DNA from 2 places in the Rhizobium sp. SEMIA 4085 genome. Region 1 is predicted to be linked to the other one. Evidence: predicted binding sites of a transcription regulator. Region 1 holds the regulator's gene; the other holds the start of a gene.
The links. The regulator LexA, encoded in region 1, represses DNA repair genes until DNA is damaged. The targets are predictions, from matches to a motif close to TGTTCNNNNTGTGTTCNG.
Positions count from the first base shown of each region.

Region 1 (4,210 bases):
GTGACGCGGTAGTCGAAGTCCTTCTTCTGGGCAGCCGTCGGCAATTCGCCGTAAAGCAGTAGATAGCAGACTTCCAGGAAGTCGCCATGTTCAGCAAGCTGTTCGATCGGGTAGCCGCGATGCAGCAGAATGCCTTCATCGCCGTCGATATAGGTGATCTTCGATTCACAGGAAGCGGTCGAGGTGAAACCAGGATCGTACGTGAAGGAACCGGTGTTTTTATAGAGTGCACCAATATCGATGACGTCCGGACCGATCGTTCCGCTTTTCACGGAAAGATTGGCGGTTTTGTCGCCGATTTTGATTGTTGCGCTTTGATCCGTCATGCTGATCCTCCAAACTGGCGGCGGCGCCATAAAAGCGCCATAGGGTTAAGCGTCCTCTCCGATAGCTATATGATCAGAGCGCCAATGCCAAGTTACCGTGGCGCCATTTTGTGCATCGCAGTATCAACTTTTGGACACTCCTGCGATGCCGGAGGCGCATAGCGGAAGCCAATGATTTAATTCGGCTTTTTGCAATCCAATTTTTTGGTCTTTTTTCAATCGATTATTGTTGCTGAAACGCCCTCAGGGCTGCATTCTGGTTGTATTCATAGGCTGTCGGCATGCTGGGTGCATGCCGGAGTTGAAAACGGCTGAGCTGCGCATTTCCGCTTCTGTAGATGTCGCGGACAAGCAGTTTGCGAGCTTCCCGGCTTGCGCTTTTGGAATGCGGGAAGGAGCCTTCGGCAACAGGACAGCGCTCGCCCGTCAATAGCCACCGTTCACCCCAATAGCCACAGATCAGTCATTGTGGATGCATACCGGCTTTCGGCCTGCAAATGGCGAGCGAAGGAGCCGCTCAGGGCACGCGCCTGCGCATTGCGACGGTTTTTTCGAGCTTGGGCGGCGATCTGGTTTGCGTCCGGCACGAATCTTTCGCCGCCTTCTTCGATCATATGGCCATGCTCAGCGCTTTGGCTTTGACCGATCGCAGCCGTGAGGCGCGCTGCGACCCGCGAAAAGACGGGGGATGCAAACTTTTCATCGCGGCAGCAGGAAGAGGTAAGCAATGCGATGCGAAACGGTGCCACGCCCGGCTTGCGATGCCGCGGACATCGTCCGTCACGCGGGCAAGGTTGCGGTTCGGCGCCTGCCAATGGCGCAGTGCATTTCGCGGATGAAACCTCGCGGAAAACCGGCGCCGTCGAACCGTGCTTTGAACAACTGCCTTCGAGAAACTCGATTGCCCGTAGAGCTTGGCGCGCCGGCGCCTTTGCCGGCGACGCGCTGCCAGTCAATGGTAGCGGCGGATAAGGCCGACGAGCTTACCCTGAACCTTCACGCGATCCGGTCCAAAGATGCGCGTTTCGTAGGCCGGGTTCGCCGCTTCAAGCGCGATGGACGCACCCTTGCGGCGGAACCGCTTCAGCGTCGCTTCCTCGTCATCGACCAGTGCCACGACAATGTCGCCGGGATTGGCGGTGCTGGTGTTGCGGATGATGACCGTGTCGCCATCGAAGATGCCAGCATCGATCATCGAATCGCCCTTGACCTCAAGCGCATAGTGTTCGCCGGAGCCGAGCATATCGGCCGGAACGTTGATGTCGTGCGTGTTGTTCTGGATCGCCGAGATCGGCACGCCTGCCGCAATGCGGCCCATGACGGGAACCGAAATAGAGCTGTTATTGTCTTCGTTCGCCGGCTTCGGCGCGGCGGCAGCAGGCTGCGGCTTGCCGAGGCTGCCCTCGATGACGCTCGGCGAAAAGCCGCGGCGGGGCTGCATGCTCGGGCTGTAGGCTTCCGGCAGCTTGATCACTTCAAGCGCGCGGGCGCGGTTCGGTAGGCGACGAATGAAACCGCGCTCTTCCAGAGCGGTAATCAGCCGGTGGATGCCGGATTTGGACGCGAGATCCAGTGCATCCTTCATTTCGTCGAAGGATGGCGGAACGCCGGATTCCTTCATACGCTCATGAATGAAGAGGAGAAGCTCCTGTTGTTTGCGTGTCAGCATCGAAGTTTAACCCCAAATTCGTGAAACAAAGCCAGAACAGACACTATATGTTCCATATGTGTTCCGCAAGTACCTAAATTTTCGTAAAACTTCGTCCCAATACCGGTCATTTTCGGAAACTTTGTTTGCCGGATCATCGCTTTCAGCTTGCATTGACCACGTAGCGGCACACATCTTCAGCACAGGAAATGGAGACCTGGCGCCATGCAGCATCCGTTGGATCATCTTGTTCTACCGGTCACCAACATCGATCTCGCGCGGGAGCGGCTGGGACGACTGGGGTTCACGGTTGCCGCCGAGGGCCGTCATCCTTTCGGCACAGTGAATGCTTGCGTTTTTTTCGCCGACAAGACCTACCTCGAGCCGCTTGGCGTCGCGAGTGCGAAAGAATGTGAAGAATCAGTGCGGCACGGAAACGTGTTTGTGGCGCGCGACCAGGCCTTTCGTTTCCGGTGCGGCAATGACGGATTCTCTGCGGCAGCATTCAGCACGGACGACGCGGACGCCGATCATGCTCATTTCGTGCGTGCGAGAAAGAGCGGCGGCGCCATGCTGGAGTTTTCGCGCCTGATCAAGATGCCGGACGGGTCGCAATCGACAGGCACTTTCAAGCTTGCGTTTGCCGCCGATCTTCGGGCGCCGGATTTCTTCCTGTTTGACTGCCAGCGCATCAACGCCTCTCCGGCCGATCGGAGCGCGTTAGAAAAGCACGCGAACGGTGCAACCGGTATCTCGGAGATGGTGCTAAGCGCGCCCGAGCCTGAAGCCTTCGGCTCGTTCCTTCAGTTGGCCGTGTCTACGACAGAAATTGAGCGGACACCGTTTGGCGTGGCGATCGCGGCAGCGAATGTCAGGATCAGTCTGCTGTCGCCGGAAGGGGTGGAGGCTTATTTCGATTCGGTGCCGTTAACCGTGGATAAGGGTCTGAGAGGCAGCGCTATCGTTTTCCGCACCACCGATCTTGCCGTGACAGAAGCGCTTTTGGCTGATAACGGGATGCCCTATACACGCAAGAACAACAGAGTCCTGGTGAAGCCTGCGCCCGGCCAAGGCGCGATCTTCGCCTTCGAGGAGACCCGATGAGCAATACGAATTCCGAAGTCGCAGTCGGCGAAGGTGCCGGCCGCGTCGTATTTTCCAACAGTGGCAGGCTGTCGCTGATCGCCGGCGCATGCGAAATGGAGAGCCGCGACCATGCCTTCATGGTTGCTGGCACGCTCAAGGAGCTTTGCGGCAAGCTTGGCATCGGGCTCGTCTACAAGACCTCCTTCGACAAGGCGAACCGCTCTTCGCTGTCGAGCAAACGCGGTATCGGTCTAGAGAAGGGCTTGAAAGTCTTCGCCGACCTCAAGAAGGAACTCGGCATTCCGGTTCTGACAGATATCCATTCGGAAGAGCAATGCGCGCTGGTCGCCGAGGTCGTGGACGTTCTGCAGATCCCGGCCTTCCTCTCCCGTCAGACGGACCTGCTTGTGGCAGCCGCGAAGACCGGCCGTGTCATCAATGTCAAGAAGGGCCAGTTTCTCGCTCCCTGGGACATGAAGAATGTTCTCGCCAAGCTAAATCAGAGCGGCAACCCGAACGTTCTGCTTTGTGAGCGTGGCGCGTCCTTCGGTTACAATACGCTGGTCTCGGACATGCGCTCGCTGCCGATCATGGCGGCCATGGGGGCTCCGGTCATTTTCGATGCGACCCATTCCGTACAACAGCCAGGTGGCCAGGGCACGACGTCGGGCGGGGAGCGCCAGTTCGTCGAGACGCTGGCGCGGGCGGCGGTTGCGGTCGGAGTTGCAGGTGTCTTCATCGAGACCCACCAGGATCCGGACAATGCCCCCTGCGACGGCCCCAATATGGTGTACTTGAACGACATGCCGCGGCTTCTGGAAAAGCTGTTGGCCCTCGACGCCGTCGCCAAGGCGGAGCGATCCTGGCCGAAGGTGCCCGCCGTCAACCGGCGAGCGCCATCCTTTGGCTTGAGTACGACCGCGTTGCGGCGGACGTCGTTACGTCATCGAGAAGGAAGCGGGCCAGCAGGTGATTGAGGTGTATCGCCTCGTCACCGAGTTCGCGGCAGGCGGCATTTGTCTGTTCAACCATCGCCGCGTTCTGCTGCGTGACGCTGTCCATAGTGTTGACGGCGGCGTTGACTTCCAGGAGAGCGGTCGTTTGTTCGGCAGAGGAACGCACGATCGACTCGATCAACGCGGTCACCTTC
Region 1 covers NZ_JABEPH010000222.1:3,053-7,262, reverse strand. The annotation lists gene gltA (citrate synthase) at 1-326, opposite strand, end outside; gene C9413_RS20625 (hypothetical protein) at 767-940, opposite strand; gene lexA (transcriptional repressor LexA) at 1,279-1,995, opposite strand; gene C9413_RS20615 (VOC family protein) at 2,200-3,078, shown strand; partial or broken gene kdsA (3-deoxy-8-phosphooctulonate synthase) at 3,075-3,914, shown strand; gene C9413_RS20605 (HAMP domain-containing methyl-accepting chemotaxis protein) at 3,943-4,210, opposite strand, start outside.

Region 2 (4,210 bases), on a different contig from region 1:
AAAGGTCCAGCCGGCATCCGACTACGAGCCGCACGCCGGTCGTCTTCGCCGCCTCCCAGGCACGCACGATTCCTGCCAGAGTATTGCGATCGACGACACCGAGCGCATCGATACCGAGGACCGCGGCTGTGGCAAAGAGTTCCTCGGCGGAACTGGCGCCTCGCAGGAAGGAGAAATGCGTCGTGACCTGGAACTCGGCGTATCTCATCCGAACACTCCATGGAGGAACCATCGATGGGAGCCGGTTTCCGCATCGAACCCGTCGCCGGCCCGAAAGATCCAGTATCGTTCACCCACCTCATCTTCGACCACGAAGTAGTCCCGAACCGCGGACATCTCCGTGGGGCGAAGCCACCATTCGCCGAAGATGCGTTCTGGACCGTCGGCGCGTTTTACGCGTCGTCGCTTGCCGCGCCAGGTGAAGACGGCAGGTGGCTGGTCGGGAAGCAGGGCGATCACCTCGATCCGCTCGGGCGTCGAAAGTAGACGTGACGGCCTCGGCCACTTCGCCGCCCAGTTCTCTCCGGTTTCGTCTGCCGTCGGACTGATCTTCCTGACGGACCTTTCCGGAACGTCGGCAGCAACGGGAGCGACGCGATAGAGACGCTGGCCGCGATTACCGAGGATATCGACCAATGGCGTCACGTCGACGATCGTCTCCTCGATCAACGAGGGTGCGATTTGCTTCTCCTCCAGCGGTTCTACCATAACGGCAACGAGCGCCATCTTCTCGATTCCGAAGCCAGGATCGATCTTCTCGATGCGGTCGCAGAGGAGTTTCGAAAGTCGGGCGGGCTCGCGGACAGGCTTGGCGAGGCCCGCCCTCAGACATTGCCTGATGTTGTCCACGCGGTGAATGATCAGGTCGCATCGGCGTACGCCAAGCCCTCGCTCCTCCAGCCTAGCCGTCAATTGGACGACGAGGCGGCGCGTGTATTTTGCGATGGTTTCGGCCGCGCCGATCGGTTCGGAGAAATTGCGGGATACCTCGACCAGGTCCGGCGTACGGATCGGGTCAATCGGTTCGGCGATCCGGCCGAACATCTGGTCCAGGCGACGGCAGGGTTCCGGACCGAAGCGAAGCGTCAGGGGTGCGCGCGGCATTGAAAAAAGCTGGCCGACGGTATCAACACCGAGCACCCGCAGACCCTGGACCATTTCCGATGGCAGCCTGAGACAGTGGATCGGCAGTTGGGTTACCACCTTGGCAATCGCTCCAACGGGAACGACGGTCGTATCGTCCGAAGTCAGCCGCGCAAGTGCGTGGGCCGCACCCCAGGTATCGGCTACGGCTGCCTTCGCTGACAATCCCTTCGCCCGCAGTCTGTTCACCAATCCGCTGACGAGGAGGGCTTCGCCGCCCTGCAGATGATCCGCTCCCTCGGTGTCCATCACGAAGCCGTCGGTCCCATCCACGGCGACCACCGGCGTGTACTGCCGGAGCGCCCAAAGGGCGAGCCGCTCGAGCGCGGCGGCGTCCTCGCCAGGAGCGGCGTCAATCATGACCAGATCGGCGACCATCGCCTGGGCCTTGCTGGCGGGCATGCCGATTCTTAGACCGAGCTTTGACGCCTTGCTGTCGGCGGCAGAAATCCATCGCTTGGAGCCGCTCTTCGAGATGACGACGAGCGGGCGTTCAGCTGGCACGGCTTCTGCTCCATGCCGTCTGAGCCGATCCGTGGCCAGACGCGGGAAGTAGACGGATACGACCCTTGGCATCGCAGGCTCCTATTTCAAACTCAGCACACTCGCCCGCCTTCACACGCATCAATTCCGCCAGCCATCGCGCCCGGCCGACACCGGCAACGGGAAGCGGTTCGGACGGCAAGACGCTCACGCGCCATCTCGTTGCTGCAGCGGTGGGCTGGCCAAAGTCCGAGGCTTCCGTCTGCCGCCGCCAGCGCCGGAGCGCTATACCCATCGTGCCGGTCTTTTCGGCTGCCAGCTGGAGACGGCGCGAGGCTGTCATGGGAAGACGTACGAGCTCGCCGACCACCGCTCCAAGGCCACCGAAACAGAGGCCTTCTTCCATTGAAGCCAACACGTCCGCTTCCCGGTCGGCCTCGCAGAAGATCACCCGGTCGGCATGCAGGCCCGCCTGAGATATGGCCGGAAAAAACAGGTCTGGCCTTGTCAGACACCACAGGATTTTACCCTTTGTGCGGGCAGCGATGCCCGCCGCAAACAGCGCTGCGGCCGCTCCATCGACACTCCCTGTCCCGCCGCCGGCGACCTCATGCAACGCTCCGTATGAAAGGCCCCCGCCCGGAAGGTGTCGGTCGATTTCGGCGACCCCGAACGGCAGGACGACCTTGCGGCGGCCAGCCGTTCCTTCGAGATGCCGGATATGGTCTCGAAGCTCGGAGAGGGTAAGGTTCGCGCGCGGCTGCGCCATCTGTGGCCTTCGTCAAAAGCAGGTTTCCATCTCGTTTAAAAGCGAGAATGTTCCTCTTTTGTTCCTATGCGAAAAGCGAGTCAATCGGCATGTTTCGGGTGGCATCTCACCTCAACCGTCCTCCACAGCACGAAAACTCGTGATCCATCAGAGAAATCAATGCGATACAGGAGCCTGTCCACAGCGGTCGAAAATGTCATCGATGAGAAAAGATTCCGGCGGCGGCAGTGCGACTCCGAGAGAGGCGGTCATGGTCAAGGCGAGTAAAAGCCAGACCTGTTCTGACGCTAGGTGTCGCCACTCAGTTGCACCGAAGCCCGCCGCCCACATCACAACGGTCCTATCCGTCACTGCAACGGATAGCGTGGATAGAGAGGTACTTGCGCGGCTTTAGGTTGAACCCGACGCCGAATAGTGCCGGGACCTCGACCTAGATCTGTTTTGACGATGCGGCCGCATCTATCGATTTGTTGCGACCGGTCGCACAGTTTGTCATCTCGACGTCCGCAGTAATCGCGGCGTGGTCGGGAGATTGTACGTAGGTGGCGTGACTTTGCCCGCAGTCCTGGCGTTCCGGTATCTGAGGTCAAGATTATGGAAGCAGTTTTCGAACTGCGTCGATATCGGCGCATAAGCCTACGCCGACGATGTGATGGTAGAACTGGTGCGATATCTTGTGACATTTGTCACCTCGTTCCGTATTGTTCTAATGTCGTGGAGAGCTTCTTGACTTCGTTGCGGGGCTCGGCCTTGCGACATGCACGCTTCATAAGGCAAGGGCGATCACGATGAGACAACTCAGTGAAGAGGGTCGACGGACCCTGGAGGGGATTGCACAGCGGTACGGGGTCAGCCTTAGCGCGGTCGAGCACCTTCTGATGGCGATTATCGCCGGACAGGCGACACAGGCTCAGTTCAACCATCCTGATCTCGGTGGCATGGGGCAATGGTCGCAGGGCGGCATGATCATGGTCGGCGACATGTTCAACCATGCTCTGAAGGCGAACGTGGCGGGGATTTGTTCCGAGCTTGCGGTCCTGGTAGGCAGCACGGATTTGCTGGAGCCGCAGAGGTCGCACCAGTCCCAATACCAGGGTCAAGGCGGCGTCAGTTTGTTCGTGCCTGGGGCGTTGTCGGCCGGGAACTGGTGGCCCGAGGAGCTCGGGCATCCTGCCTCGACCGGGGCGCAGAATGACCTGCGCTATGCGTTTTTCCCGACAACCCGACGACTGGCGATCGATGTCGGCGGCCGGGTTACGGTCTACGACACGAAGGACCATCGCATTGGCGGTTTCTCGCAACAGCAAAGCAGCGACCAGTCGCTGAGCTTTACGTCTCAGCACGGACTCGTGAAAATTTCGGAACTGGATGTGGTCCGTCAGAACGGCAAGGAACCGGCGGGCACGTCGGCTACCGGCCCATCTGCCGCCACGGTTGCGCCATCGATATTCGCATCGTCCGCGCCGGAACCCCCCGAGCCACAACAAGCGGCGCGTCCAGCGCCGGAGGCGCGTCGGTCCGATGAGGACATCTTCGACAAGATTGAACGCCTCGCAGCCCTTCATGCAAAAGGTATTCTCACAGATCAGGAATTCGAGGCGAAGAAATCGGAGTTGCTCAGCCGACTATAGGACCCGACGAACAGGGGCTTGCCGGACGCCGATCAGTTGATGGCTTTTCATCGAGCCCGGATAATCACTGCGCGGGCCGCCTGCAAACGTTCATCCGGATCTTTACCGATCGATCGGATTGTGGTGGCTTTGGCGTCTCAGAAACACCTGCGGTGCCGCGTGCCAAGGTTTGATCTCATCTGCG
Region 2 covers NZ_JABEPH010000061.1:15,374-19,583, forward strand. The annotation lists gene C9413_RS09050 (error-prone DNA polymerase) at 1-208, opposite strand, end outside; gene C9413_RS09055 (DNA polymerase Y family protein) at 205-1,719, opposite strand; gene C9413_RS09060 (ImuA family protein) at 1,637-2,395, opposite strand; gene C9413_RS09065 (SHOCT domain-containing protein) at 3,274-4,026, shown strand; partial or broken gene C9413_RS09070 (transglutaminase-like cysteine peptidase) at 4,129-4,210, opposite strand, start outside.
Region 2: a site for LexA is predicted at 2,444-2,461, ahead of C9413_RS09060 (ImuA family protein). Genes of this name have one in related genera too.